Regions from separate parts of the Peribacillus sp. NPDC046944 genome, predicted to be linked through region 2. Evidence: riboswitches for the same ligand, from Rfam matches in the RefSeq annotation. Region 2 holds a riboswitch; each other region holds the start of a gene.
What was found. A riboswitch is a leader RNA that binds a small molecule or an ion and turns the genes downstream of it on or off. The one in region 2 is predicted to bind S-adenosylmethionine.

Region 1 (10,752 bases), on a different contig from region 2:
AATTGTACCTGTCGGGATTCCCACTCCTAATAAAATCCCTAATGTTTTGGTCCAGCGTTTAGCCATGACCACATATTGGAGATCTTTCGTCTTTTGATACATCAATTCCGCTGCCAGCATCATCATAGGTAATCCCACACCTAGAGTGGCAAATATAATATGTACGCCCATATTAGTCCCGAACATTGCCCTTGCCATTTGTAAGTGATCCATACTTTTTTCCTTTCTAACCTAATTTATTCTTGTTAGCTTCTCCACACAAAAGGAAAATATTAAAAAAAGTTCCATACATCTTCTTTATCTTTTGTTACTGACATTTTTTTCTTATTTTAAATCCTATTTATTCTGACGAGGTTTATTGTGAGATACTTATAATCTTGTTTTTTCGGAATTATATATATACTATCGAGGTCGATTGTAAGATATAACATAGAGGAGCGACCTCGAAAAATAACGGGTTTGTTGCTGGATGCTATACCATAGGTTTACGCTGTTCCCCATAAAAAAAAAAAAAAAAACACCGTTCAAAGTGAACGGTGTAAGCAATTGAACAATATTGAAAACTCCATTGCATAAATAGAACAAAATAGTCTTCCTCTTTCCTCACTATCGTTATGAAAGATTCATGTACCTACTTTGTCGATTTTTATCATTTAAAGTAGATAAGTAGTTAATAAAAATGATATGCCGTTTCAAGGACATACCATACAAGGTGAGTTTTTGGCTTAAAACTGCATGCATTTCCCTCAATATTTTTTTATGATCCTGATTTTCACCCATAAAAAAGACAACCAAAAAATATTTAACGATAGGATTTTATATTATCCTAATTTTCAATTATCTCAATGGTCATTTAACCAGTTTTCATTCTTGTAGTTTCTTTTCTTTATTCCAGTAGTCATATATAGCTTCTTTCAATATCCCATTTAGATTTTTTCCTTGCTTCGCTAACCATTCCGTCTGATCTATCGGTAATAGTAGTTTAAGGTTTATTCTTTCATTTGGCATTTCCACTTTTCTTATTTCTTTCAGAGTAATGCCCTCTTCAACATTCGGGAAGGATGTTTCATTCTCATGTACTATCTGGAAATCTTCATAGCCTTCTAGATCATATATCTCACAATATAGGTTAAGCTGGGGCAATCCTTCCCCCACTAAACCACGCAGATGCATAATCGCACTGATTTCTTTACCATCTTCCAATTTTATTTCGATAATTAAATTTTCGTTATTGCCGAATTTTTTTAACACTATTTCACTCACTATTATATCCAATTCCAATGTATACCTTGAATCTGTCTCGAATATATATATAGCACTATTAAACATAAAAACACTTTCGCCATCTATTTTTACTGACTTAACCTTGCGCATACACACTCCACTTTCAAGTATTATTCTCCATGAATTAAATGACGGTTATCATGATGATAAAGAAAATCTATAATTTAAAGTGATGCTCACTGTATTACCTATTCAACCATCAACCGTGATTCCAGATACTTATCCAACTTCTTTTTTACACGTTGAAGTGCATTATCTATTGTCTTTACTTGAACATTCAATTCTAGTGAAATTTCCAAGTAGGTCTGTCCGCCCATATACAAGCCCACGACTGTACTTTCCAGGTCACTAAGGAGTTCCGTTAATTTCAGTTCAATTTCACTGAATTCTTCTAATCCTATTAAAATGGCAACCGGATCCATCTGCTTTTGCTCAGGAACGACATCAATAAGAGCTTGCTCCGATTCCCCTTGGTAAATAGGTCTAAACAGTGAAACATAGGTATTCAAAGGAGAATGCTTTTGTCTAGTGGCCGCTTTGACAGCAGTGATAATTTGTCTAGTAATGCAAAGTTCAGCAAATGACTTAAAGGAAGCCGAATTTTTGCAATCTCGATAATCCCGGATAGCCTTATACAGTCCAATCATGCCTTCTTGAAAAACATCTTCCTTATCTCCACCCGTTAGAAAATACTTCATTGCTTTAGTTTTGACAAGACCTTTATACTTCGTAATTAATTGATTCAGTGCCTCATCATCACCATCTTGAAATTTGCCTATCAATATTGCATCTTCCATTTGTGTAGGGTTTTCTACTTTTTCCTTATCGAGGATCATACTCATTTTTATTCCTCCACTCACTTAGTTGAGCACCAAATAACTACAAGGTTGCGTTTTAGCTTCAAAATATTGGTAGAGCCTTATAATATTATAGTATCTCAGCTACATAATTAAAGATACCCTTAAATACCGACATTTTCCAACATTATTATATATTACCAATAAATAAATAGGAATATTGAATTATAAATTGGTCCATTTTATAAAGGTATTTATTCACAGGGTAATAGAATATTAGAAAGAGACATAACCTGGATTAAGATGTGTGGTTATATTGGGCTATCAAGAGGTATAAAAAAAGACCTCGAAATAGTATCGAGGTCCCTTTTGTCCATAATTTAGATTCTATTTGAATTCCTTTTTACTGGATTCTTCCACGTAATCGGTTGGTTCACCCCAGCATTCAACATTTTTCAATCCCTTAATGTTACTTACATGGAAAACGGGATTCTTGCCATCTTTCTTTTGCTTTTGATAATCAGCAAGTGCGGCGAAAGCTATTTTCCCTAGCAAGGCTATGGCTATCAGGTTTATGATGGCCATTGATCCCATCAACAAATCTGCTAGATTCCATACAAACTCGAGCGAAGCCATTGATCCGAATATGACCATTCCAACGACTGCTGCACGATAAATATTTATCCAAACTTTCTTTTCATTAATAAAACTGATATTGGATTCTCCATAATAGTAGTTTCCAACAATCGAACTAAACGCAAATAATAGGACAATAATGGCAAGAAAAATCCCAGCCCAAGATCCTAAACTCTCGCTAAGAGCATTCTGCGTAAGAACAATTCCATCCGTTTCCTTTGATGAATATAGGCCGGAAAACAAGATGATAAAGGCCGTCGAGCTACATATGATGAGCGTATCAACAAAAACGCCTAGTGACTGGATTAGACCTTGTTTTACCGGATGGGTGACATCTGCTGTAGCACCCGCATTAGGTGCGCTCCCCATTCCAGCCTCATTTGAGAACAAGCCACGCTTGATTCCGTTCATCATGGCTGCACCCAGTGCACCACTAGCAATCTCCCTTAATCCATCGAATGCACTTTCAAAGATTAAAGCAAGAACACTAGGTAACTCGGTTATATTTAATATGATGACAACTAAAGCTACTAACACATAAGCTCCTGCCATGATTGGCACGATGACTTCAGACACTTTAGCAACCATCTTAATTCCGCCAAAAATGATAACAGCCGTTATGATAGCCAAAATAAGTGCAGTAATCCATTTATCGACCCCAAAAGATGCTTGGAATGCGCTTGTAATCGTATTGGCCTGTACAGAATTGAAAGCAAGTCCAAAAGTCAATGAAATCAAAACAGCAAACGTGATACCCATCCAACGTGCATTTAATGCTTTTTCCATATAATAAGCTGGACCACCACGGAATGCTTCTCCGTCTTTGACCTTGTAAATTTGAGCAAGTGTACTTTCAATGAAAGCAGAAGCAGATCCGATCAATGCGATTAACCACATCCAGAAAACTGCTCCCGGACCACCAGTTGTTATGGCTATAGCCACACCTGCCAGATTCCCCGTTCCTACCCGGGAAGCCGTGCTGATACAAAAGGCCTGAAACGATGATACACCTTTCTTATCTGCTGTAGCACCTTCTCCTAATAACCTAATCATTTCTTTCACCATTCTAAATTGTACGAATTTAGTCCGAAAAGAAAAATAAATGCCCATTCCAATTAATAATATAATCAGTATAGATGACCATAATAAATCATTTGTTTCAGTAATAAACTTTTCTACTATCTCCATTTTTAAACGAACCCACCTCTAATTATTTCAATACAATACCTTTAGAGTTCCCGCTTTTACAAAATAGTAAACACTTAAGAATAAAAATGACTCCGTATATTGTATGTAATTATACTATTTTAATATTATTGAAGGAGGTTATTAGTTTTTTGGAATATTAAAGAATTAAAGATTTCGTCTACACTTTCCATTCGAAGTCACTTACCTTACCCTAAAAAAGCCCTGGAGACAATGCTCCAGGGCAACATTCATGATTCATCGATACTCTTCCAACCATACTATTTTTATTTCTTCTTAGAGAACCGGGGAAAACCTATTAAAATGGCTATGATTCCTGAAATCCCGATCAAGACTGGATAGAAAGAATAGGGTAGGATACTGATAGGAGAGATGTGTGCAACACCGGCAGCTAAAAGTAGTTGTGCCCCGTATGGCAATAATCCTTGAATACTACAAGCGAAAACATCGAGCAAGCTGGCAGATTTCCGGGGATCAATTTCATACTTTTCGGCAATGTTTTTTGCGAGTGGACCAGCAATGATGATGGATATGGTATTATTTGCCGTTGAAAGATTCGTTAAAGCAACCAATCCCGCGATGCTGAACTCTGCACTTTTTTTTGATTTGCTCTTTCTCGTCACGAGGTTCAGTAGATAATCGATGCCACCGTTATGTTTGATAACCGAAACCATGCCTGCAATCAAGATTGCTAAGAAGGAGATTTCATACATCCCAGCCATTCCATCTCCTGCTTTTTGAATAACCTCCATTGCATGATAACTACCATCCGCTAAACCGATGATTCCAGCAAAGACAATGCCGATAGAGAGAACCAAGAATACATTGATTCCCGCTAATGCTGCCACTAGAACACAAAGGTAAGGTAGAATTTTGACCCAACTGTAGGCTTCTCCAGAGATTGTAGCTTGTTCACCCATTGTCAGAAAACCAAGGATAACACATGTAATTATCGCAGCAGGTAAAACAATAAAAAAGTTCACTTTGAATTTGTCTTTCATTTTCGTTCCCTGTATACGTACAGCTGCTATAGTCGTATCCGAAATGAAAGAAAGATTATCACCGAACATGGCGCCACCAATGACCGCAGCCATGGAAAGGGCAACTGAAATATCGGTTTGTCCACTAATTCCTACTCCAATTGGTGCTAAAGCTACTATCGTTCCCATACTTGTCCCCATAGATAATGAGATAAAACAGGCGATAATAAATAACCCCACCATTAATAGATTTTGCGGAACGATCGAAAGTGCTAGATTCACCGTAGACGCTACGGCTCCCATCCCATTTGCCACTTCCGAAAAAGCCCCAGCCAATAGGAATATGACAACCATCAACATAATATTTGAATCCCCGGCACCTTTACAAAAGATTTCTACTTTGTGATTGAATGATTCCTTTCGATTCATTGCCAGTGCCGCAGCAGATGCAATGGCAATGGCAACAATCACTGGAAATGTGTAAAAATCTTTTGTAATAACACCTGAACCTATAAATAATATCAAAAAAACGATAAACGGCGTTAAAGCCCATGGATTCCCTTTATTGTCTAAACTCATGATGTACACCTCTTTATTATTTTTGCATGGTAATGGATACTCTTTTTGGACTCTCTAAATTTTCCGGCATCCCTTCATTTTAATATGGGCTTGATTATAAAATCAGTAACATACCATCAAGAACAGATTCCTATCCTATGAGTACAAAAAGACCTCTTCCGTTTTATTACAAGAAGAGGTCTTTTAATCTATAAACACTCCTCTTATCTTTCAGGTCGATCGCCTGCTGGATTTGGCACAGCACTCTAAATAAGTCTGCTGCCGAGACATCTTCGGGCCAGTCCCTCAGTCTCTCTTGATAAGAAGTAAGAAATATTCATTTTTTCAAAGCAAATATAAGAGTACAGCATTTTAAGAGTTTTCGCAAGGTAAAGTATTAAAGATTTTTATAAACTTATTGAATGCATTAGTTTTTAGTCTTCGGGGCGTAAAGGTAGCTAGTGTGAAAGCACATGACACTTCACTCTTCTACACTGATGGGTACTACTTTCCCATCTTCTACCGCTCCTACAACGACTTTTGCTGCGAATCCACCATTTTCGTCAATCGAAGGTATATTATAAATTTTCTGTTCAGGTGCCGTATTTGTCAGCCCATCCTGCATATGTTCACGGATGGCTTTCACATCATCGACTGTTCCTGCCGCTTTCATTGCCTCCACAAAGGCATACATAGCAATGTAATTCAACCCCACTTCAGAACTAGCATCTTCCTTATAAATTTTTTTATATTTATCAATGAATGCCGGTGCTGCTTCTTCATTGGAGTTGATAAGCGGAAGAACACCTATCGAACCTTCCAATGTTTCGTATGAACCGGCAATAGGCTTCATTTGATCCAGTTTCGCCTGGTCCATAATAATGAAACCGCCTTTAAAACCTAGTTCTCTTGCTTGTTTTGCAACCTTGGCCGTAGGCTCTGACGCCCCACCGATGAAAAGGACATCAGGCTTTTCTTTTAGAGCATTTGTAACAGTCGTGAAGAAATCCGTTTCTTTAGAAAAATCAATTGAGGCATTATAGACGACTTTACCACCTTGTTTTTCCCAATGAGGAAGTAGGTTTTCCGCCCAGTCTTTCCCGTACTGGGAAGATGGTGGCAATGCCGCAATCTTTTTGCCGAAGTTTTCCATTGCATACGTAGAAAACGGTTCAATATACCCTTCATAATTTGGCGGGATCCTCACTGTTAATGAATTTCCGCTTTCCGTGATAGCTGGTTCACTCGAATAGGCACCGATGATGAAATTCTCTTTTTCGTTAAAAACCTGTAGGGCGAGTATCCCTCCGCTATGAGGAGTGAAAATAATCGGAGTTTTATATTCCTGGATTAAACGTTTAGCATTTGAACCCGTTTCATTCGGTAAGTACTTATCATCCAACGAAACCAGGTTGAGCGTATATTTTTCCCCTTCCACTTCGAATCCACCGGCATCGTTTATTTCATTTACAGCCATCTCCATACCATTTAACGTTCGTTTTCCATATAAGGCTGCTGCTCCACTCAAAGGGCCGCTAAAACCGATATTGACAACATTCTTCCCTTTACTGGCCTTTCCTCCCCCACTTGATGCAGGGCTGTCTCCCTTGTTACACCCCACTAGTGCCGTTAGGACGAGTAATAGCATTACAAAGAATACACTCAACTTTTTCATAAAAATCCCCCATTCATTTTTAAACTCTTATGCTCCGATATAGGCTTTCCGTACTTCATCGTTAGACAATAATTCTTTTGCGGTCCCTTCAACGACAATTTCCCCATTTTCAAAAACATATCCTTTATCTGCAATGCTAAGAGCAGCATTCGCATTCTGTTCGGCTAGTAGAACGGTTATTCCTTCCCGGTTTATTTCTTCGATGACTTGGAACATCTGTTCAACAATCAAAGGAGCGAGGCCCACAGAAGGTTCATCTAGCATCAAAAGCTTCGGTTTAGACATCAAAGCCCTGCCAATGGCCAGCATCTGTTGTTGTCCACCACTCAGGCTTCCGGCTTCATCATGGAGTTTTTCTTTTAAAATAGGAAATAAATGATAGACATTTTCCAACGAGGACTTGATTTCCATCTTTTTTTTTCGATGTACGTAAGCTCCCATCTTCAAGTTTTCCTGGACAGTCATCTGAGGAAACAGTTTCCGCCCTTCTGCACATTGCACGATTCCAGCTTGGACATTCTTATCCGGAGCCCTACCTCCGATAGCCAGTTCCTCAAAATGAATTTCACCCTGAGCCAGCTTGCTTATGCCGCTGATAGAACGGAATGTCGTGCTTTTACCTGCTCCATTCGCCCCCAATAGAACGACAATTTCTCCCTTTTCCACTTCAATATTCACTTGCTTAATCGCAGTGAAGCTCCCATAACATACAGTAACATCAGTTAACTTAAGCACTAGCACTACCTCCTAAATAGGCTTTAATAACCGCCTCATTCCCCCTGATTTCTTTTGGAGTGCCCTCAGCAATTTTTTCCCCGTAATTCAGGACCATGATATGGTCAGCTAAGTTCATGATCATATGCATCTTGTGCTCGATCAAGCAAATCGTGAAGCCTGACTGATTTAACTCCTTGATCAGTTCTGTAAGCCCTTCTGTTTCATCAGGGTTTATGCCGGCAGCCGGTTCATCAAGAAAGATGATTTCCGGATCCGTCGCAAGGGCAAGGGCAATCGCCGTCCTCTTCTTTTCCTCTTGAGAAATACTCGAGACCATCTTATTTGCCGCATCCATTAAGCCGACAATTCTCAAAACTTCCATCGCTTTATCACGACAGGTCTTTTCCTCCCGTTTTAACCTCTTCGTCCTTAGGATAGCATCTACCAAATTCGATTTAGTGCGAAGCCTATGTCCGACAATCACGTTATCCAAGATGGTGGATTGTTCAAAAAGACTAGTCGTTTGGAATGTTCTTGCTATGCCAAGTCCCGCTATTTCATTGGCAGGAAGCTTCGTGATGTCTTTCCCTTTGAAGAGGACTGCTCCAGAACTTGGACGATGGAAGCCGCTGATCAAGTTGAAAAACGTAGACTTCCCGGCTCCATTAGGCCCGATAATCGCATTGATCTTTCCTTTTTCAATGGTGAAATCCACATTTTTTACAGCTGCCAATCCCCCGAAACTCTTTGTTAAATTCTTCGTTTCGATAAACATCTTCATCCCTCCTCCGCATTAACCGGAACGTCCTTACTCATAATCAGTTGTTTCTTATCTCTTCGTTTAATTTTCCAATCAAAGAATGCACCCGAAATACCGCGTGGATAGAAAATGATGATCAACGTAAGTAAAGGTCCAAAGATCAACATTCGATACTCTTGGAGAAATTGTAGATTCTGGGATAGTATGACGAGAAGCAAAGTTCCAACCAAAGGTCCCGATAGAGTTCCTATTCCGCCGACCAGTAGATACATCAACAAGTCGAACATTATGGCCGTAGACCCGATATCCGGTCCGATAAACCGCACGAATGAAGCATATAAGGCACCTGCCAAGCCTGCAAAAAATGTAGAAAGAACAAATGCGGTCAACTTATTCTTCATCGTGGATATGCCTATCGTTTGGGCAAGTTCCTCACTATTCCTGATGGCCATATAGGTTCTCCCTGTCAACGAATGAACAATACGATACATGACCAAAATGACGCCAAGTAGGAAAATGAGCACCAAATAATATTGTGAAGCGGCCGTCTCGAAAGTGATGGGTCCGATATTTCCAGGGGCCGGAATCCCAATCAAGCCTCTAACTCCTTCTGTAAGACCTTCCCATTTATCGATGACCAGGTAGATGATATATCCGACGCATAAAGTATAAATTGCGAAAAAGTGTTCTTTTGTTCTCAATGCTATTAAGCCGACCAAAAAACCAATCGCCCCTGAAATTAGGCAAGACAAGACCAGTGCCAACCAAAAGTTCATTCCCGCTTTTACCGTCAATAACCCCAATGAGTACGCCCCAATGGCAAAGTATCCAGCATGGGCAAGCGAAAGATAGCCCGTATAGCCCGCTAACAGATTAATTCCATATACCGCGATTGCCCAGATGAAAGACAACGTTAACATATGAACGTAATAGTCATTCTGCGCGATGATTGGAAATAAAAAGGCCAGGATGATCAAAATTAAGATGACATTTCGTTTTGATAAGATATTCAAACTACCTCTCCCCCTTTGCGAAAAGACCCGTCGGTTTGACCGTTAAGATGACTACTAAAAGGAAGAAGGCTATGATATCCTTATAATCATTGGATATATAGGTTGCGCCAAGGCTTTCACTGAATCCAAGAATATATCCACCAACGATTGCACCTGGAACGCTTCCCATCCCTCCTAGGATGATAATCACGAAAGCCTTTAATATCACTAAATGACCCATGCCTGGAAAAACTAGATTGATGGGAGATGCAAGGGAGGAAGCAATGGCGGCTAGCCCCCCAGAAATCATGAAGGTCAGCATGGCAACTTTATTGATGTTAATCCCGACTAGCGAAGCCCCTTCACGACTTTGGGACATCGCGATGATCGTGGAACCTGTATACGTCTTCTTTAAGAACAGATAGAGAACCGACATGACCACGATTGCCGCCACAATAATCAACAAACGTTGCATCGTGAACGTCAAGCCCATGATATTGACTACTTGTCCATAAGGAGATTGCATGGTTTGAAAATCAGCTCCCCAGACAAATTGTGCAAAGGCTTCAAGAAAAAGTAAAATTCCAATGGCTGCAATTTTATCATGCAACGGTGGAGCATCCCTTAACAAACGGAATACGAATCGTTCCAATAAAACCCCAAGAAGGCCCACGACAATGACGGACACGAACATAGCAATCCAGTAATTCAGCCCAGATAACGTCATCATCGACAACGTGACATACCCTCCTATCATATAGAGAGCACCATGGGCAAAGTTAGGGATATGAAGAATCCCATAAACTAATGTCAACCCAAGGGCAACTAGGCTATATACGCTTCCGATCGTTAAACCATTAAACAATTGCTGAACTAAAATCTCCATTTCCTGCCTCCCTTATCCCAATGAATTGTTCGTAGGTAATCCTTTACTTTAATACAACACCCCTAACCATAAGGAACTCTTCTCCATAACCCTATCGAATTGTTAAATGCCAACTTTTTGTTAGCGCTTTCATTACTTCATCGCTTAATCTAGTGAAAGGCTACCCGCTTCTTCTGTAACCTCGTTTCTTCCCATTTTCCCATAATTTTTATCTACCTTTTTAGTTGTCTGCGTCCCATTTTATGATTTCATGAATACTAT
Region 2 (9,026 bases):
ATGCCAGGTAAAGTGAATCCGACCCAATGTGAAGCAATGACAATGATTGCGACACAAGTTGTCGGAAATGATGCTACAATCGGTTTTGCAGCAAGCCAAGGGAACTTTGAATTGAACGTTTTCAAACCGGTCATCATTTACAACTTCCTGCAAACCGTTAAATTATTGACAGATGGCATTCATTCCTTCAATGATAACTGTGCGGTAGGAATTACAGCGAATGAAGATAAGATAAAAGAAAATGTTGATCGTTCTCTTATGCTCGTAACGGCATTGAACCCACATATCGGGTATGAAAAAGCGGCTAAAATTGCGAAAACTGCATTCAAAGACAACTCCACTTTGAAAGAAGCGGCGTTGAAACTTGAATTCCTAACGGAAGATGAATTCAAAGCATGGGTTGACCCTGCTAACATGGTCAATAAATAATCAACAGGTAAGCATCCTTCCTCGCATGTAGGGAGGATGTTTTAATGTGTTAAAATGATGGAATAAACGAATACTTAAACTAGATAAATCGAACAGGAGGAATGGTCATGTCTTTATGTCCACTATGCAATGGTCTTAGAAAAATGCATTTAGAATGCCCTAAATGCAGTAGTGACCTTGAAGATCAAGGGAAATTGATGGATTATGCCGATGATTACAGTGCTTATATGGATATTGATACATTGAAAAAAAATGACGGTTTTCCCGAATCCCTTCAAAAGGGACAATGCCCGCATATTATGAAGTGCCCCAACTGCGGACACGATGAAGTGATTTTGGTACAGGAATAGAGTTCTTGAATAATAGGGTGAGATCTAAGAATAATTAATGATCGAGACTTTTTCATAAAAAAATGAGAAGTCTCTTTTTTATGTGGATCATTTTTTCATGAAAAGGAGGTTACCTAAACTTGGATTTGGAAATTCATAGTGGAAAAATAGAGGGATAGTGGGCTTGTCTCGCCGTATAATGTTATGGTAGTGAGTTATTCGTGGAGAATGGAAAGTAGGGTGGTATCCTTGGCAATGCTCTTATTGGTTATGATTTACTTGGCTTTCATAAGCCTGGGTCTTCCAGATTCCTTACTGGGTGCTGCCTGGCCGGTCATGCAGTCTGATTATGACCAGCCACTGGAGACTGCAGGCTTACTTTATATGATTGTTGCAGCGGGGACCATTTTCTCAAGCCTGGCTAGCGGCTGGCTAAATAAACGACTGGGGACGGGAAAGGTCACGTGTATAAGTGTGGCCCTGACAGCGGTGGCCTTATTTGGCATTGCCTATTCTCCCTCTCTGGCTTGGCTTATTATCTGTGCGATCCCTTTGGGACTGGGTGCAGGAGCTATCGACGCTGCCCTGAATAACTACGTGGCGTTGCATTATAAAGCCCATCATATGAACTGGCTTCATTGCTTTTGGGGAGTGGGGGCAAGCATAGGCCCAATCATGATGTCTTATAATATGGCTAATCAAGGCACATGGAGAGCTGGTTATGTAACCATTTCCTATATCCAGTTCACCCTAGCCCTTTTACTCGTGTTAACCCTCCCATTATGGAATCTAGTCTCTCAGAGGGTGCCAATCGATGAAGGTAGCACAGTGAATCCGGATTACTCGGAAGAACGGGTATCCAAGGAAAAGCCGCTAAAAATCAAAGGAGTCAAGTATGCGTTGTTCACGTTCTTTTTCTATTGCGGCGTTGAATCAACACTAGGACTGTGGGGAAGCAGCTATCTTGTGAATAGCAAGGGCATGTCAGCTGCTTTGGCCGCTCAAGGGGTCTCTTTTTTCTATACAGGTATTATGCTAGGACGGATTATAACAGGATTTATTCTTTTGAAGGTCACCAACCATCAGCTCATGATCCGATTAGGACAGATTGCAGCACTTATTGGGACGGTACTCCTTATCCTGCCCTTGCCGGTTACGATGTCGCTTGTCGGTTTTGTTATAGTCGGATTGGGCCTGGCCCCCATTTATCCTTGCATGATTCATGAGACCCCCGCCAGGTTCGGTAAAACCCATTCACCGTCCATCATAGGGTATCAAATGGCTGTGGCATACACGGGGACCACCCTTTTGCCGCCCTTTCTAGGGTTAATTGCTTCGTACACTACGCTTGATGTATTTCCGTACTTTGCTCTGGTTTATGTGATGGCCATGCTGTTCGGATCTGAAAAATTGAATGGAATGTTGAAGAAGCGTTGGGCTAATTAAGATCCCTACCTTGGATGGGAGGACTACCTCATGAATCGTTATGAAGTGATGAACGTGAATGCCATATTTTAAAGTCTTATTGCTTCGTGGTAGGCAGGCGATTAGACGCAGGATAATGAAGCTGAAAAAAGAAACGTGGAGCGGGTCGATAGAAGTGGATGAGGTAAGTTTTTGGAATAGAATAGTTCGGCGGATCGTCCATATATCGAGGAAAAGAGGAGTATAAAGGAGCATGTAATGTGAGTTTAGCGAGCTATATTGGGTGTAACGTGGAACTCCGTCTTAGTGAAGATGAAGAGCATAACGCCTTAATTCAGATTGGAGATTGTTTTTCAAGTAAGTACGACAAACAACATGTGAAAAAGTATCAATTCACGGCACAGTTTGTTTATGAAGTGTCATCCGACTGGGGAATTGAAATTTCAAAAGATATGAGTCCAAGCCAGTGTTTTGAATCAAAAAAGAAGCTTACAGCATTATGCGAAATGATGAATGACTATCTTGAAAAAGATCAGTATTTCGAATTGTATAGTTGCTGGGTAGGGGAGGAGAAAGAAAAACGAGTAGGTGAGTTAACGTTAAAAATGGATACATTGAATGTTGATTCGATTGAAATGCCTGAAAAGACATTGGTTCGATTTGAGAAATAAGTTGAGGGAAGCCTTGGTCGATAAGGCTTCCCCCATTTGTATGCAAATCAAAATCAAAAAGTATTACTTAAGCCATCTTCGTTTGCTGGTTGCCTTCCATTTCTGATTCTTCGTCAAAAATGCGTTGCTCGGACTCTTTATCGAAGAAATGGATTTTATTCATATCAAGGGCCAGGTCAATGGCATCACCAGCCTGGATGATATGTTTGGCATCCACCCGGGCAACAAAGTCCTGTCCGGCGAATGTCGAATAGAGCATGATTTCGGCACCCATTAGCTCGGCCACATCGACTTGAGCCGTGAATGTTGAAGTGGGCGATGCGGAAATGAACGTTTCTTCGTTATGAAAGTCCTCAGGCCGGATGCCAAGAATGATGTCTTTTCCGATATAGCCTTGATTACGAAGCGTATCCATTTTGAAAGGAGGCACCTCAAGTGTTTGCTCCCCAATTTGAATGAATCCATCCTGCAAGGTACCCGTAAAGAAGTTCATGGCAGGTGAGCCGATGAATCCGCCTACGAAAACATTTACAGGCTTTTCATAGACATCCTTCGGTGCGCCCACTTGCTGGATGATACCATCCTTCATGACTACAAGCCGTGTGGCCATGGTCATGGCTTCTGTTTGGTCATGGGTGACATAAATGGTTGTTGTGTTGATCCGTTTGTGCAGTTTCGCGATTTCTGCGCGCATTTGTACCCGAAGTTTTGCATCAAGGTTGGAAAGGGGCTCATCCATCAAGAAGACTTTGGCATCCCGGACAATGGCCCTTCCAAGTGCCACACGCTGGCGCTGCCCGCCAGAAAGGGCTTTAGGCTTCCGTTGTAAGAAGTCTTCAAGTCCAAGGATCTTGGCAGCATCATGGACGCGTTGCTTGATTTCCTTCTTCGGCGTTTTCCTTAGCTTCAGTCCAAAAGCCATATTGTCATAGACGGTCATATGAGGATATAAAGCGTAGTTCTGGAAAACCATCGCAATGTCCCGATCTTTTGGAGGCACGTCATTGACCCGCTTGCCATCTATAAAAAGATCCCCTTGGGAGATGTCCTCAAGGCCGGCAATCATCCTTAAAGTGGTCGACTTTCCACACCCCGAGGGTCCGACGAAAACAATGAATTCCTTATCGGCCACGCTAAGGTTGAAGTCTTTAACGGCTGTCACCTTATTATCATAAATCTTGAAGATATGATCCAATACTAACTCTGCCATGAACTATTCCTCCTCTTAAACTCCTAAATTCGTAATGATATTTATAGTCTACTCTATCAATGCTGAAATAAATATGGGCACACTGCACAAAAGGGATAATTATCCTTTTTTCTCATTTAAGAGAATGAGGAGGTAGGCAGCCAAAGCATGCGGGAAATTCCGTACATCCAGTCCTGTTTTTTCAGCGAATTTATCTATCCTGTATTGCAGGCTGTTCCGATGGATATAAAGTTGTTTAGCTGCCGATGAGGCGTTGGAATTACATTCGATATACGTTTTAACCGTTTTGATCAATTCATGATCCTGCCGCGTCTTGCCAAGCAATTCATTGATGTACCATCTTTTATCCATGTCAGTACAGGCATTCATGAGTGCGTAGGGGATAATATTGGGTAATTCCGTCACCTTAACATCGGATAGATGGAGCAAAGAAAGTGTGAAACATTTTCTCTCTTGTATCAGATGGTGATGAAGGTCCGCATCGACAGGGTGAAATCGACCGGCATAGACCCTGATCTTTACGTAAAAGTCACTCTCGAGTGTGGATGAGATGGCGAGAAAATCATGCGTCGATAAGGGTTCATCCATGTCTGATTCAATTAAGGTTCCCGCCGTTTCATTCTCCCAGACCAGGATGGAATCGGATGGTACGAATGAGAGAATCGCTTCCTCGAAATGATCGTGTGAAAAATCCCCATGGGCAAGGTTAAAGTAGGTGAACCGGACATTCTCCCAGTTCGTTAGGGGCTGGGAGGCACGCGGCCCAAATAAAAAATCATTCCAAGTAGTTTGGGTAGTGGAGGTGTTTGGACTTTGGAGTGATGGAGTGTCAAAGAGTAGCGTAAGCAAACGGATTTCCTCCGCCGATATGTCTGAGCGGGGAATGCCAATTGTATGGCCGAATGGATCTTCCAACCAGAAATATGCCGAGATGTCCTGTGCATCCTTTTTATCTGAAAGGGAGTTTGGGAATGTATGTTTAAGCTTATTAAGCATCATGTTCACCTTCTTTCCATTCCATTATATCCAAAAAGGGCAAAGCGGAAAAGAAAACAATGACTGCGTTCATAGGTATTGTTAATCAGTAAAGGCCTGCCCCAGACAGGAGCAGACCCATACTTGCTGTTTCCTTATTTCATCCAATCGGGTTTACCGAAGCCTTGGAACTTGTCATCAATCACCTTTTCGAATTCGGCACTTTCTACAACTGATTTGATATCTTTTGCAAATTGGGCGTCTTTATCCTTAGTGTTTACAGCCACGACATTGCGATACGTATCTGGCATGTTTTCTAATGCAAGAGCATCTTGAAGGTCCATTTTGGCGGCAATCGCAAAATTACCAGGAACGGCCGATAGGTCAACACTGTCCGTTGCACGAGGTAATTGTGCCGATTCCAGTGGTTCGAATTGAATGTTCTTCGGATTCTTTGTTACATCTTTCTCAGATATTCTTAATGGGTCAACATCCGGATCCACTTCAATCAGGCCCTCATCCAATAAAACTTTAAGTGCACGGGAGAGGTTGACTGGGTCATTGGGAACGGCGATGGTCGCACCATTTTTAATATCGGCCAATGATTTGTATTCCGTGGAGTAAATGCCCATCGGTGCCGTTGGAACAATAATAAGGTCAGAGAGCTCTAAGTCATGTTCCTTTGAAAAATTATCCATATACACTTTATGCTGAAAGAGGTTGGCATCGATCGAACCATTACCAAGTGATTTATTCGGCTGGATATAATCACTGAATTCGACGATGTCCACTTTGTAGCCAAGGTCTTCAAGTCCGGGTTGTATGGCCTCTATGACCATGTCGGCATAAGGGCCAGTCGTTGCCCCAATTTTTAATTCTTTTTTGTCCTCCGTTTTAGTTGTCGCATCGTCATTTCCGCAAGCTGACAACCCAAGGGCTAATGCACATATAGATAATAATGAAGTGATTTTTTTCATGAAAAATTCCTCCTTGTTTAATGTAGTGTCATCGTTAACATTATGAATCTTATCGTTTGTTTACATAGTGAGAGGCCTTATCGCCTATCATTTGGATGATTTGGACAAGACAGATCAGAACGACCACCGTTGTGATCATGATCGTGTTGTCATAACGGTAATAGCCGAAACGAATCGCGAGGTCACCGATTCCTCCTCCGCCGATTGTTCCTGCCATAGCCGAGAAGCCGATGAGTGATATCGTCGTTAATGTCACGCCTTGGATGATTCCAGGCCTTGCTTCAGGAAGAAGCACATCCTTGATGATCATCCATGGGGAAGCGCCCACTGCAATGGCGGCTTCGATCACTCCCTTATCTATTTCCCTCAATGCAGATTCTACGATCCTAGCGAAAAAAGGAATGGCGGAGACTGATAGGGAAACGGAAGCCGCTAGCGGTCCAATTGTTGACCCGGTAAGGAATTCGGTTAAAGGAAGCAAAGCGACTAAAAGAATGATAAACGGAATCGAGCGGACTAGATTAACCACGAAACCGAGGGATCGATTCAACGTGATATTTTCAAAGAACAAATTCCTGGTCGTCGTAAACAGCAACACTCCTAGAGGCAGTCCAATCAGGAGGGCAACCGCAAGGGAAATTCCGACCATATAAATCGTTTCCAGAAAGGCTTTATTAAGGTCAGGCAAAATATTGATGATGGAATCAAGCAGTGACATGCTTTAACACCTCCACAGATTGGGTCCGGCTTCTTATGTATTCAAGGGCTACTTGCACTTCTTCAAGCTCACCAATCAATTCGATGATCAAGATTCCTAGAGGAAGATCCTGGATATATTCAATTTTCCCGTGCAGGATATTCCCTCTGACAGAATAGTTTTGTAGAGTATCCGAGAGAATCGATTCACCAGCGGTTTGCCCTTCAAATTGTATTTTGATAATCGTTCCTTTGTTTTCCCTAATAAGGTGGGGAGGAAGTTCAAAATCCAACACGCTACTGATGAACTGCTTAGTCAGTTCTTGTTTGGGTTGTGAAAATATTTCATAAACAGGGCCATCTTCAATAATTCGTCCATCTTGCATGACGGAGACACGATGGCACAGTTCCTTGACCACTTCCATTTCATGGGTGATCAACACGATGGTGATGCCCAGTTCTTTATTGATCTTTTTCAACAACTGTAAGATCGACTTCGTAGTGGTTGGATCAAGGGCTGATGTCGCTTCATCACATAATAGGACGGTAGGGTCATTCGCTAAGGCCCGTGCAATGCCTACCCGCTGTTTTTGTCCGCCACTGAGTTGAGCCGGATAAACATCTTTTTTATCCCGAAGGCCAACGATATCCAAAAGTTCCAGAACGCGGTTAGTAATGACCTCCTTTGGTTGATGGGCGGCTTTCAAGGCGAAGGAGATATTGTCAAAAACCGTTTTGGAACTGACTAGGGAAAAATGCTGAAATATCATGCCGATTTTCTGGCGTTGTTTGCGAAGCTCCTGGCTTGATAAGGTTGTTAAGTCGACGCCATCGATGATGATGCTACCATTGGTCGGACGCTCAAGAAGATTCAGACAGCGAATCAATGAACTCTTTCCCGCGCCGCTATACCCGACAATCCCATAAACCTCTCCCGTTTGAATGGTTAAAGATACATTATCCACTCCGATAACTCGGGTATTCTTCGAGATATATTCCTTTCGAACTGAACGAATTTCAATCATGATGCTATCCTCCTTATACATAAAAAAGCTACCTCTATCATTCAGAAAGAGGCAGCGAAATTATATCCCGTCTTATCTTTCAGAATGGTATTTCATTCTGCAGGAAGGGGCACCATTCCCGATGTGGGGCGGTTGCCGGACGTCATAGGGCCTGGTCCCTCAGTCACTCTTGATAAGTTAATTACTATTTTAGTATTTTATTATTTTTTTAATATAATCTATATTATTTGTTAAATACAGTAATGTCAATTATTTTTTGAATTTTATCAAGATTATGAATCAAACGATCTACTTGCCCAGATTATAGTGGCCATTTGCTAAGTTACACGGAACGTCCCGGATCTTACATGGCCTGTCTGCGTAAGAATATGGACTTTGATCACTCCCATCATTAGAAAAAATATTATACTTGTAAAAAGTATGGAGAGATAATACATTTATTGTAAGTAAATTAGAAAATAAAGGATGATGAGTTTTTCCAAAAAAATGATTGGGGTGGAAAGTCATGCTGGAAATGAAAACGATAAACGATGTGGTTTGCGTAAAAGGGACACCGGAAGGAAACAAATCAGGCATGAGCGTGAATGTGTTCTTAACCGATGGCATGTTAGTTGATACGGGGGCAAAAATCTTGTTGAAGGAACTTACTCCATTCTTTGAAACCGCTGATTACGATATGGTTGCGCTGACGCATTATCATGAGGACCATACGGGTGGGGCCGCATGGATACAGGAACATAGGAACGTTCCCATCTATATTCATCCGATGTCCCTCGATATTTGTGCAAAGGATGCAGAATATCCCGATTATCGTAGAGTTTTTTGGGGAGATAGGGATGCCTTCAAGGCAGAACCATTAGGAGGGATCGTCCATTCACGCACTCAAACATGGGAGCCAATCTTTACGCCAGGGCATTCGAGGGACCATATGGTTTACCTGAACCATAGTAATGGTATGCTGTTTTCGGGTGACCTGTTTGTAACGCCGAAAACGAAGCTCGTTTTAAGGGAAGAATCTATCCCGGTCATCATGGAATCCATCAAGAAACTGCTTCAGTATGATTTTAAAGAGGTCTTTTGCTGCCATGCCGGATATGTCCCGAACGGAAAGGAAATGTTTGGAAGAAAGCTCAGTTACTTGGAAAATCTGCGCGGTGAAATTCTGCGTTTGCATGATCAAGGATTGGAAGTCCATGAAATTCAGCAAAACGTGTTGCCTAATCGGTATCCGCTTATCGAGATATCCGGTCATGAATGGGATTCGGAGCATATCATTACATCGATACTGA
Region 3 (10,752 bases), on a different contig from region 2:
TTATTCTATCAATGTTTTGCTATTTCTTACATATTCATATATTTTCCATGATTTTTTTGTCAATGGAAGATACGTATTACCATTACCATGGAATACTAATAACTTTTAGTTGACAACTTGTATAAACCCTTATTGATATGACTTTTTTTACTTTTATATTACAAATATTTCGTATGAAACACATTTATAATGTTCCTTTTTCTTTCTTTTTTAGAAAAATAATGAAGATTCAATAGAATTGAAAAAAGGTTCGAGTTTTACCGAACCTTTTTTCACTACGAGAAATTGTGACAAAAAAATCATTTTCAATGATCACTTTCGTCATGATCCATCTCATCCATATTTTTGGAACCACCATTTTCCTCGGGTGAGCTTGGAGTTCCGATTATGAATTCCTTCTTAGGCATATTGTGCATATCCCTAGCCGTTACATGGGCATATACATAATAAGTTCCTTCTTCATTAAACGCCTTTTCCAATTCATAGATTCCATTTCCTTTATGGGTGGCGGCTATTTTTTCATGATCCTCACTATTTGCCAGCCATATTTCAAAGCTCACATCATCTGCATCCTTCACTTCTTCTTCACCATAGGTCACTTTTGCCTTGAATGTTACAGGCTCGTCCCTTTCCCCTTTAGTAGGTTCGACCGTTAGATCTACATTCAGCAGTTTTGGAATCTCCTCTTCTTTACCACAACCAGCCAGTAGGGCTAAAGCTACACACATTACAATCATCATTTTTTTCATTGCCATTCCCCTTTTTTATTAATTCCATTCATCTACTATAGTCGGTAGCACTATGCTAACTTTTGTTCCTATCTGTTCCTCACTTTCTATAGTAATTTTACCTTTTTGCTGCTCAACCAATTTCTTGACGATGGAAAGCCCCAGCCCCGAGCCCCCATCAAATCGGCTTCGTGCTTTGTTCACTCGATAAAAGCGTTCCATCACATGGTGAATATCTGATGCCGGTATTCCTCTTCCAGTATCTCCGATGATTAGCTCACACTCTTCTTTTTGCTGGTTCAATGTTAAGTAGATGGTGCCCCCCGTTTCCGTATATGTAATGGCGTTATCCAGGATATTATGAAGAACTTGTTCTACTCTTCCTTCGTCACCCATAATAATCGGGTCAGGATCTAGTTCAACCTCCAACCGGATTTGCCTTTCTTTCATAATAGGCTCATATTTAACCAACACTTCTTCTATGAATTGGGCAAAGGCAATTGGCGTACTATGAAGACCACTTTGTTCACTGTCCAACTTAGCTAAATTCATTAAATCCCTTAAAAGTTTTTGCAGCCTTTGCGTTTCCCTTGAAATGAGTTGAAGGTATTTTTGTTTTTCTTCTTCATCTTTCACAATGCCATCCTTAATGGCCTGTGTATATCCTAAAACGTAGCTCAATGGTGTTCTAAGCTCATGTGCTACATTTTCGAGGAATTCTTTTTTTCTTTCTTCTTCTAAATAAATGGACTGTGCCATCTCATTGAATGCTTGAGCCAAACTCCCTATTTCGTCTTGGCTCTTGACTTGAAGCTTAATATTATAATCACCATCCGAAACGCGATTGGCAGCGTGTTCCATTTCCTTGATCGGCTTGACCAACTTTTTCAACCATTTTGTCATAAGGAAAATCACAACAATTAAAAATAAAAATGCGGCCCCCAACCATTTTGCTGCAAACTCTCTAAGTAAATCGGTAATCGAATCAACGGGAATATATGTATAGATGATGCCTTCAAGGCGATCTCCATCGTTTAAAGGAATAATTGCCGCTACAATATTCTTATCGAACCTTTTCTCATACCCTTCTTTTTCTACGGCTTGTCCGGCCAATAGGAGTTGCCTTTCTTCTTCTGAAATGAGGGTGTCATAATCGATTTTAAAGGGCAGGCAGGCACTTAGTTCCCTTGGGTTGCTGACAACAAAGACTTCACTATCATTTTTACTATTGAACCATTCTACCTTTTCCACGAAATCTTCAGTGATTTCCCCTCCGGAATAGTCCACACCAAGCAAGCTGGCTTCATTAACTAAATCTGTTTTAATTTTTTTTACATATAAGTTTTTGTAATAATATTGTGATAGCGAGTATGCGAATAGAACCGATAGAATAATTGCGGCAATAATCGTTACCCATATTTTAATAGATAGGGACGGTCGCTTATTCCACATGTTTTTCCTCGATTTTATAGCCAATGCCCCATACCGTTTGAATATAGTCGTCAGTCTTCAATTTCATCCTTAACGTTTTGATATGGGTATCTACCGTACGTAAAGAACCCCCATATTCTCCGCCCCAAATATTCTCGAGGAGCTGCTCGCGGCTCAGCGCTTGATTTTGGTGACGGATGAGGAATACGAGCAATTCAAACTCCTTCAATGTCAATATCACTTGCTTCCCCTCTAGAGACACAGTTCTGGAATCAAGGTTGACGTTAATTTCACCCAGCTGAATGCTATTTGTATCTTCTCGTTTCAATGACATTTTCCCTGCTCTGCGTAGTACAGCTCCAACCCTGGCCACCAGTTCACCTGGATTAAAAGGTTTCACCAAATAATCATCGGCGCCTATCCCTAATCCTTTTACCATATCCCATTCCTCACCTTTTGCACTGACAAAAATGATAGGGACTTCAGATTGTGAGCGGATTTTTTCACATATGGAAAAACCGTCCATTTCCGGCATCATGATATCCATTAAGATCAAATCTACATCATGAACTTCAAGCAGGGATATAGCCATTCTCCCATTATCCGCTTGAAGACATTTATATCCTGAGTTAAGCAAATACATTTCTACCAAGTTACGCATATCTTCTTCATCATCAACGATTAAAATGGTGTAATGATGCATGTTATCTACTCCCTAACCAACATTTGAAATGGACCTTCACCGACTTTTGCCGTTTTCTTGACCTCCATGGTTTCAGTATCCACTATATACACTTCATCACTGTCATACCCTGCCACTATCAAATCCTCCTTGAAGTTTCCCATTTCAAAAGGATTGACACCTACAACAAGGCTCTTGATCGCTTCATATTTGTCATTCAATTTATATAAAGAACTTGAACCATGACTCAGAATAAAAATCCCGTCATCATTTTCAATGAATTTTATTGGCATAGTCGCCGCCTTAATCCTTTTCTTCAACTTTCCCGTCTCTGTCGAATAAATATAGAGATTTTCTTCTACCTTTTTTCCCTCACCATGACCGCCTATCCAAATTTCTTCATTTTCCTCCCTTACTAAAGCGCCTGTGGAGGAACTCTTTATCGTAAACTCCCGATCAACTTTTTTTGTTTCAAGATCAATCACCGAACAGATGGTATCCCCAAAGTTAACGACAAACAAATTATGTGATTGCTTCCCTTGAAGTACGGTTAAGGGGCTTTGACCAACCCTGACCCTGTCTTGCTCCTTGCCTTCTTCATCTAAAAAGGAAATGGAATGATTCAATTGGTTGACAGCCACAATCCCCTTGTCTTCTTCTAGCATAAGCATATTGACGATCCCCTTCCCTGAATTCCAGCTGTTTATGTGTTTACCAGCGGATAGGGAAAAGATTTCAATCGTCGACATCTCCTTTCCATACAGAAGGAGCGTATCTTTGTCCGCTAAGAGCAAAGCTCCTGTAAAGGGTTCAGAAATATCCCAACTGGCAAAGCGCTGATAGTTTTCATCCAGGAACGTCAAGCTTGTATCTTTAATGTTGACAGTAGCCAAAAAAGATTTATCCAGGTTTATTTTGGTATACGTTTCATTGCTGTCGCATCCACAAAGCAGGGCAACGGCAAGCAAAAGGGGAATGACCCGCATCATGACTTTGACTCCTCATTCGTTTAAAAGCTATTTTCAAATATTCTAACAATAAAATGTGAAAAAAGTATGAAGCAAAAAAGAAAAATGATGAACAACTCCCGCTTCACTTTGAAGCCAACAGTCGTTCCTGTACCGCATGGTAAGCTGAAATGATTGCTGTCTTTTCTGCATCGGTAAGAGAGGATTCCCTCACCCGATTGACACTTAAATGAAATTTATCATGAATCGGCTTCCTTACCCGAGGATGGGCATTTTCATCCAAGAGTTCACGTCGGATAAGTTCTGACAGAACTTTTGACGGTTCTTCTTCCCCCTTCAATACCCTCCTGTTATTCCATAGGCTTAGATAAGCCTCCAATATTGTCTCATCATTCATTAACTTTTTCATCCATTTCCCTTCCATCCATTACTAATTTATACATATTAAAAATCATCTTCGTAAAGACTATAAGTATATTTTAACTTTATTACTTCTAAAGGAGTGAGTGAATTGTCTCAAGTATATCGTTGTCCAAATTGCAGGACAAATAAATCCCGTTTCAATCTCATTGAACAGGTTCCCACCCCTGTTAAGAAAGATCCGCAATCCGGTGAGATTGTCGAACAGTACTCAAATGATGCCCTTCAGCCGTTTCACCTAGCCTATAATGGTCCTGAAGTTCGAGTACAGTGCGCAGCATGTGGGCTTATTGAAGATGAGAAAACATTTGCAGCTTTTGGACTGCAGTCATAAAAAAAATCAGGCCCATGCTTTAAGGGGCCTGATTTTTTTATTCTTTTCCGACTGCCATTTTTGCTCGATCAATGGCGATTGGAATAGCTTTCCCGTCCTCATATCCTTCATCAAGTAAAGCGTTCGCTATCTCAATGGCTTTTTCACGGACATCTGCATCAAGATTTTTCATTGAATTAGGATAATCGCTTTTGTTCCACGGCATCCATAACCACCTCCTCGATAACTAGTCCTCCTCTTTTCCCGGTTTCGATTGGTGGTAAACGCCTATATCGCCGCTTTCACTTCCAAAGCTTTTAACTCATTGATTATCTTCTCTTTATCCAGTTTTTCGCCGATTATGACGATATTCAAAGGCATTTTAATCATTTCATTCATATACAATGGCATCCCATAAGAATATTGGAATAAGTAAGGATGCTGCGAATGCGTGAAGGAAAGATATCCTTTCATCCTGTATACCGTTTCAGGGAGGGCCCTGAGCCAATCCTCAAAGTCGGTTTGATTAATGGTCCCTGTAAAAGTATGCACGATTGCACTTAAATGAAGATGGCTATGTACTTCGAGCTTTTGATGGTTTTTATGTTGGTTCCTATGCATTTGTTGCAGGGAACCTATAGATACGGCTGCATATTCCGTCAATAAACATACGGCTTCTGGATTCAACCCCTGAATGGAATAGATGAGTTGGGATGCTTCCATTTCACTTACCAAATCCGCTTTATTTAATAAGATGAAATCTGCGTGGTGTATTTGCTCGGACAACAACTGTCTAAGCTGTGGCGAGAGCTGTTCGCGGTCACGCCACCTCAATAAATCGACCACCGTGATAATCCCTTTATACTCTAACTTATTAGCAAAAAATGGTGACATGATTCCATCGAGTACTTCTACTGGATGTGCTGCACCTGTTGTTTCAATATAAACGGCATCTAGATCATTTTCGGTCAACAATTCTTGCAGCTGAATTTCAAGCTTGTCCTGAAGGGTACAACAAATGCAACCATCAAACAATTCCTTTAACGGTACGTCATCGCCAATCAAACCACTATCCACCGATACACTGCCAAGTTCATTTAAAAGCACGGCCACTTTTCTACCCGCTTCACTTTCCTGCTTTAATATATTTCGAAGAAGCGTCGTCTTCCCGCTACCGAGAAAGCCGCCTAATATATATACTTCGGTCGTTTTCATTAGTATCTTCTCCTATAATGTACACGATTTTTATTTCCGTTAAAATTTTATCATACTTTTCCCGCTTAAGCACCCTGCGGGGCCACATAAAAAAACCAGCCCGAAAGCTGGTTTTTTCACACTTTTATTATGCCTGAACTTCATCTTTTTCATATATCGGAACCCAGCCGGCCGCTGTAACGAAAATACGGACCGCGACTGTTCTTCTATCTTCCGCTAGCGTGAAGTAGTGACGAGTCGATTCAGGTACGCTGATCAAATCTCCAGGGTTAAGTCGGACATCGAACCATTTTCCCTCGCTACCCTCGATGGCGAAGATACTCGTTCCCCCAGCGATGAACCGTACCTCGTCATCTTCATGATGGTGTTCCTGCTTGAAGTTCTGCAACAATTGGTCCAAATTCGGATTGGAATCGGATAATGTGATAATATCATGCGCTTTATATCCTCTTCTTTCCGAAATTTCTTTAATCTCTGACTGGAAAGCATCAAGAATCTCTTGTTTATCTTCATCCGTAAGATCATATTTTTCCACCAGATGGGCTGGCAATTTTGAAATATCCCATTGTTCGTAAATTACGCCTTGAGTCTCTAAAAAGCTCTGAACCTCTTCATTTGTTTCAATTACTTCATTTGTTTCTTGGAATCTAATTGTAGCCATTATTTTTCCTCCTTTATATTTTTAGCTGAGCGAACCTGTCAATATCTTTTGCTGGTTAAGTAACAGCTGATATTGAAACAGGAATTCACATGCTTCTAAGATTTTTTTTGCTTCCAACCCGCTTTTTCCCCATACGGTTATACCATGATTTCTGATAAGCACCGCTCCTGAGTCTGCATCGACATAGGGACTGAATGTCTCAGCCAACAACGGAATATCTGCATGGTTATGGATGATGGGTATCTTCAATTCTGCATCTTCCTGCCATCGTCCAGTAGCCTTGATAATTTCATGATGACAAAAAGTCACTTCCCCAACTTCACTATATAACTCGGAAATCACGTTATTTTCTACTGTATGGACATGGAGGACGCAATTGGCATCCGTTTTCCGATAAATCTCTGTATGAAGAAGAGTTTCAGCGGAAGGTCTGAGCTCGGTCATTTCGACTGGTTTTCCTGACAAATCCACCAAAATAAAATCGGAATCTGTCTGCTTGCGTTTATCCTTGCCACTTGCGGTTATATAAAAAGAAGGGCTATTAGCCTCACGGATCGATAAATTTCCACTCGTCCCCATGAACCAATCTCTCTCGGCTAGTTCTCCCTTTATTTGCGCTAGTTCCTGCCACTCTTTTGAAGCTGTCACCCTTACACCTCCTGCATTTTTTTTAGAATATCAATCACATCATGGAAAGTTTCAAACTCTTTATGGGGAATGGCTTCTGTGCGGCACTTTTCAAGGAGCCTGTCACGGGCAATAACAAAATCTGCCTGTTTAGCCGCTTCAAAGTCGGTAACGGAATCTCCAATCACCAATTTATACTGATCCTTTGTAGAAAGCTTTCTCATAATCGTAGGTTTACAGCAACCACACCCATGATTACATTGGTCATCACAAGTATGCGGCCACTCAATCATAATTTCTTCCTGACTGAAGTCGGCATGATTACAGTAGACATTCTCTACAGGTAAGAGGTCATTCAAAAGAGGTTCAACGAAAAAGTCCATTCCACCACTGACAATATAGAGAGGAATATCTGATTTTTTTGTAAATTCCACAAAATCACTGAACCCTTGGCGAATACCCGCTGTCTCCTTCACATATTGAATGATGTCCTCCTTTAAATCGCTATCCAGCAGGGAAAACATTTCCCCTACACCGTGGGAAATGCTGATTTTTTGCTGAAGAACACCATCTTTTAATGCCTCCCAGCCGGGCGGGGCAAACTTCTTCATGATTGAGATGATATTATCCGAGTTGGTGATCGTTCCATCAAAATCACAGAAAATGATCGGTTTGACCATGATTATAGCCCTCCCCATAGGGCCAGTGCTTTTTGAAGTTCCTCATCTTCCTCAGCCGCGATTGACAATGATTTTCCGGAAAGGACAGCTTCTACTGCGGAACGGAAGGCCTTAGCTCCGCCTTTTGCACCATCCGGATGACCATGGACGCCCCCACCAGCATTGATCACACTTTCTATCCCAAAATCCTTGATGAGATCTGGAACCATGCCAGGATGGATACCTGCCGATGGAACCGGGAAAGTCCTTTTCCAAGATGTTTCATTTCTCGTCAATCCTTCAGCAATCGCCAATGTCTCTGCTTTATCGAGTGCCACATTTCCGTATGGAGAGGGAAAGAGGGATAAATCTGCACCTGATATCCTCACCAGTTTTCCAAGGAGAAGCGGATAGCTGAGTCCATAAAATGAAGATGAAGCTAATGCTCCGCTATATGCCGGATGAGCCATGATCGGTAAGTTGATCCGGTCATTTTCGCGTAAAGCCTGTAGAACATCCAATCCATATGTATGAACATTAAATAACAAGGCATCTGCGCCGGCTTCGGCTGCCAGTTCAGCTTTATCCAATAGTTCTAGTGTTTTTCCTGACAGGTTCACAGCATATAAGGTTCGATGTCCCGTTGTCTCATAGATACCTTTCAAAATGGCCTTTCCGGTTTTGACTCTATCGATGAAAGGCGTCTGATCTTGGTCAAAAAGAATCTCATCGTCCTTGACAAGATCGACTCCTCCCAATGCCTGTTGCTCCAATTGTTCATTATGAAAGGCGAGGTCTCGACCTAACACACCTTTAAAAATACTCATCACTAGGGGGCGGTCAAACACATCAATTTTTTCCCTGATCCCACTAATTCCGAATCGAGGACCTGGAAAGGCTTTTTGAATATCGCCGACAAAGTCCAAATCCATCAATTTGATTTCCCCATCCAATGACAATTTACCGAATACTGTCGTCAAGATAGCCGGTAGATCATTAGAAAAATTACCTGCCGGGTAGGCAATCCTGATTGTTGAACGGTACACTTTTTGACCGAAATAGAGATTAACTCGCTCTTCTTCGGGAAGGGGTGTTACGGAAACTACCCTACCTTTATGTTTTTCCAGTTGCTGTTGTACCAAGTGAGGAAGTTCAGTCCATGTCCCTACAGTCAATCCTAACGCAATGCCTTCTGCTTTTTTCTCATGCTCTCCTTTGAAGTCATGAAGTAAATACGTAGCGATTATTTCGCTCATCTGATCACTCCCAATACGTAAAAGTCATTCTTAAAGTTGTCATTGTTGGTCTTTCCTTTAACAAGCTTCTAACCATCTGCGAACAAAGTTGCACTCCAATTCTCTGTTAAAAATGTAAAAGCCCCTTCCTAAAGAAGAGGCTTTGAAAAAGCCATCTTCTTATCTCCCAGCTCTATAGCTGCAAGAATTAGCACCGTGCCTTACGGAATCAATAAAATGATCCGGCGGTATTATCTCCGCCCCATTTCACAATGGTATTACAGTCGGTTGCTGGGCTTCATCGGGCTAGTCCCTCCACCTGCTCAAAATAAGAAAATGCTATTATATTTTCGTTTATGTATCTTAACTAAAAATTTAGAATTCTTTTTTATATTCTTTCACGCAATTCATACTTTGTCAATAGGTATAATGTTCAAACTATTCAATATCTCACTGATTTTCTTTGAATATATTCAATGTACGAATTCTTTCTACCGCTTCTTGGAGTCTGTCTTCTGAAGTGAGAAGTCCCACCCTGACGTATCCTTCACCAAATTCACCGAAACCATTTCCTGGTGCAACTGCTACATGGGCATGTGCCAGTAAATGATCTGCAAAGCTCGCTGAAGTATATCCTTCAGGGACCTTTAGCCAAGCAAAGAAGGAAGCATCTGGAGCCTGTACATCCCATCCAATGGATCGTAACCCTTCGATAAATACATTTCGTCGTCCTTCGTACATGTTCACGAGTTCCTTCACACACTCTTGTGAATCCAGTAAGGCGCATGCCGTGGCTTCTTGTATTGCGGGAAAAAGGCTGACGTAAAGATGATCCTGCAATAATTCAAGCGATTCGATGACACTCTGGTTGCCAACCGCAAAGCCAACCCTCCACCCCGCCATGTTATATGTTTTAGAAAGGGTGTAAATTTCTATCCCCACTTCTTTTGATCCTTCTGCTTGAAGGAAGCTTACCGGTTTTTTCCCATCGAACCCAATTGCACCATATGCGAAATCATGGACCACACATATCGAGTGTTCTTTTGCCATGGAAACCGTTTCTTCGAAGAATTCTGCTGACGCCGATGCTCCTGTGGGATTATTGGGATAATTCAAGAACATCATCTTCGCTTTGTCAAAAACCTCTTTATCTATTTCCTTATAATCGGGAAGAAAATCATTTTCTTCGGTCAAGGGCATAATTTCCGTTTTAGCTTGGGCTAACGCTACACCTGACAGGTAATCTGGATAGCCCGGATCAGGCACTAAAATTGTATCGCCTGGATTCAACAAGCATTGCGGTAATTCGACTAGACCAGCCTTTCCACCGAAAAGAATCGCCACTTCCGTTTTAGGATCTAGCTTGACGCCATATTCACGTTCATAAAAGAGGGCCGCAGCTTCTTTTAAATAGGGAAGCCCCCTAAAAGGAGAATATTTATGATTCATGGAATTTCCTGCTGCTGTCTGCAGGCTCTTCACGATATGTTCAGGAGTCGGTTGGTCTGGATTTCCCTGCCCAAGATTAATGACATCCTTGCCTTCTGATGTTATGTTATTAACTTTTTCGACTAAAGAAGCAAAAAACTGCTTTGGAAGCTCTTGAAGAAGTCTGGATTTTTCGAATTGCACCATCTTTGCACCTTCTCTGAAATTTCTTGAAATTATAGTCACAAATGATATATGTTTATCTTAATCTTGTAAAGTACTTTTTTACAAATGGAGGTTTTAAATGATGAAATGGAAAATCGCCTGTTTACAAATGGACATTGCCTTTGGACAGCCAGATATAAATTTCCAGGTGGCAAAACAA

Region 1: another riboswitch for S-adenosylmethionine. It lies ahead of ACQKIC_RS15785 (Na+/H+ antiporter NhaC family protein); the one in region 2 lies ahead of ACQKIC_RS16975 (methionine ABC transporter ATP-binding protein).
Region 3: another riboswitch for S-adenosylmethionine. It lies ahead of mtnW (2,3-diketo-5-methylthiopentyl-1-phosphate enolase); the one in region 2 lies ahead of ACQKIC_RS16975 (methionine ABC transporter ATP-binding protein).

Annotation. Positions count from the first base shown of each region.
Region 1 covers NZ_JBNNML010000008.1:157,121-167,872, reverse strand. The annotation lists gene ACQKIC_RS15805 (cytochrome ubiquinol oxidase subunit I) at 1-213, opposite strand, end outside; gene ACQKIC_RS15800 (hypothetical protein) at 865-1,374, opposite strand; gene sigH (RNA polymerase sporulation sigma factor SigH) at 1,473-2,126, opposite strand; gene ACQKIC_RS15790 (alanine/glycine:cation symporter family protein) at 2,469-3,905, opposite strand; gene ACQKIC_RS15785 (Na+/H+ antiporter NhaC family protein) at 4,190-5,482, opposite strand; SAM riboswitch class I at 5,683-5,787, opposite strand; gene ACQKIC_RS15780 (ABC transporter substrate-binding protein) at 5,943-7,136, opposite strand; gene ACQKIC_RS15775 (ABC transporter ATP-binding protein) at 7,164-7,871, opposite strand; gene ACQKIC_RS15770 (ABC transporter ATP-binding protein) at 7,864-8,628, opposite strand; gene ACQKIC_RS15765 (branched-chain amino acid ABC transporter permease) at 8,631-9,626, opposite strand; gene ACQKIC_RS15760 (branched-chain amino acid ABC transporter permease) at 9,628-10,491, opposite strand.
Region 2 covers NZ_JBNNML010000010.1:42,111-51,136, reverse strand. The annotation lists gene fumC (class II fumarate hydratase) at 1-429, shown strand, start outside; gene ACQKIC_RS17010 (hypothetical protein) at 537-779, shown strand; gene ACQKIC_RS17005 (MFS transporter) at 1,008-2,204, shown strand; gene ACQKIC_RS17000 (hypothetical protein) at 2,444-2,854, shown strand; gene ACQKIC_RS16995 (ABC transporter ATP-binding protein) at 2,922-4,064, opposite strand; gene ACQKIC_RS16990 (PucR family transcriptional regulator) at 4,164-5,060, opposite strand; gene ACQKIC_RS16985 (MetQ/NlpA family ABC transporter substrate-binding protein) at 5,195-6,016, opposite strand; gene ACQKIC_RS16980 (methionine ABC transporter permease) at 6,066-6,734, opposite strand; gene ACQKIC_RS16975 (methionine ABC transporter ATP-binding protein) at 6,721-7,737, opposite strand; SAM riboswitch class I at 7,807-7,916, opposite strand; gene ACQKIC_RS16970 (MBL fold metallo-hydrolase) at 8,243-9,026, shown strand, end outside.
Region 3 covers NZ_JBNNML010000007.1:2,644-13,395, forward strand. The annotation lists gene ACQKIC_RS13915 (FixH family protein) at 306-749, opposite strand; gene ACQKIC_RS13920 (sensor histidine kinase) at 768-2,180, opposite strand; gene ACQKIC_RS13925 (response regulator transcription factor) at 2,170-2,862, opposite strand; gene ACQKIC_RS13930 (YncE family protein) at 2,868-3,830, opposite strand; gene ACQKIC_RS13935 (hypothetical protein) at 3,934-4,218, opposite strand; gene ACQKIC_RS13940 (DNA alkylation repair protein) at 4,321-4,563, shown strand; gene ACQKIC_RS13945 (hypothetical protein) at 4,601-4,768, opposite strand; gene ACQKIC_RS13950 (CobW family GTP-binding protein) at 4,831-5,757, opposite strand; gene ACQKIC_RS13955 (cupin domain-containing protein) at 5,885-6,418, opposite strand; gene ACQKIC_RS13960 (methylthioribulose 1-phosphate dehydratase) at 6,440-7,066, opposite strand; gene ACQKIC_RS13965 (2-hydroxy-3-keto-5-methylthiopentenyl-1-phosphate phosphatase) at 7,069-7,725, opposite strand; gene mtnW (2,3-diketo-5-methylthiopentyl-1-phosphate enolase) at 7,728-8,960, opposite strand; SAM riboswitch class I at 9,117-9,274, opposite strand; gene ACQKIC_RS13975 (pyridoxal phosphate-dependent aminotransferase) at 9,390-10,574, opposite strand; gene ACQKIC_RS13980 (carbon-nitrogen family hydrolase) at 10,675-10,752, shown strand, end outside.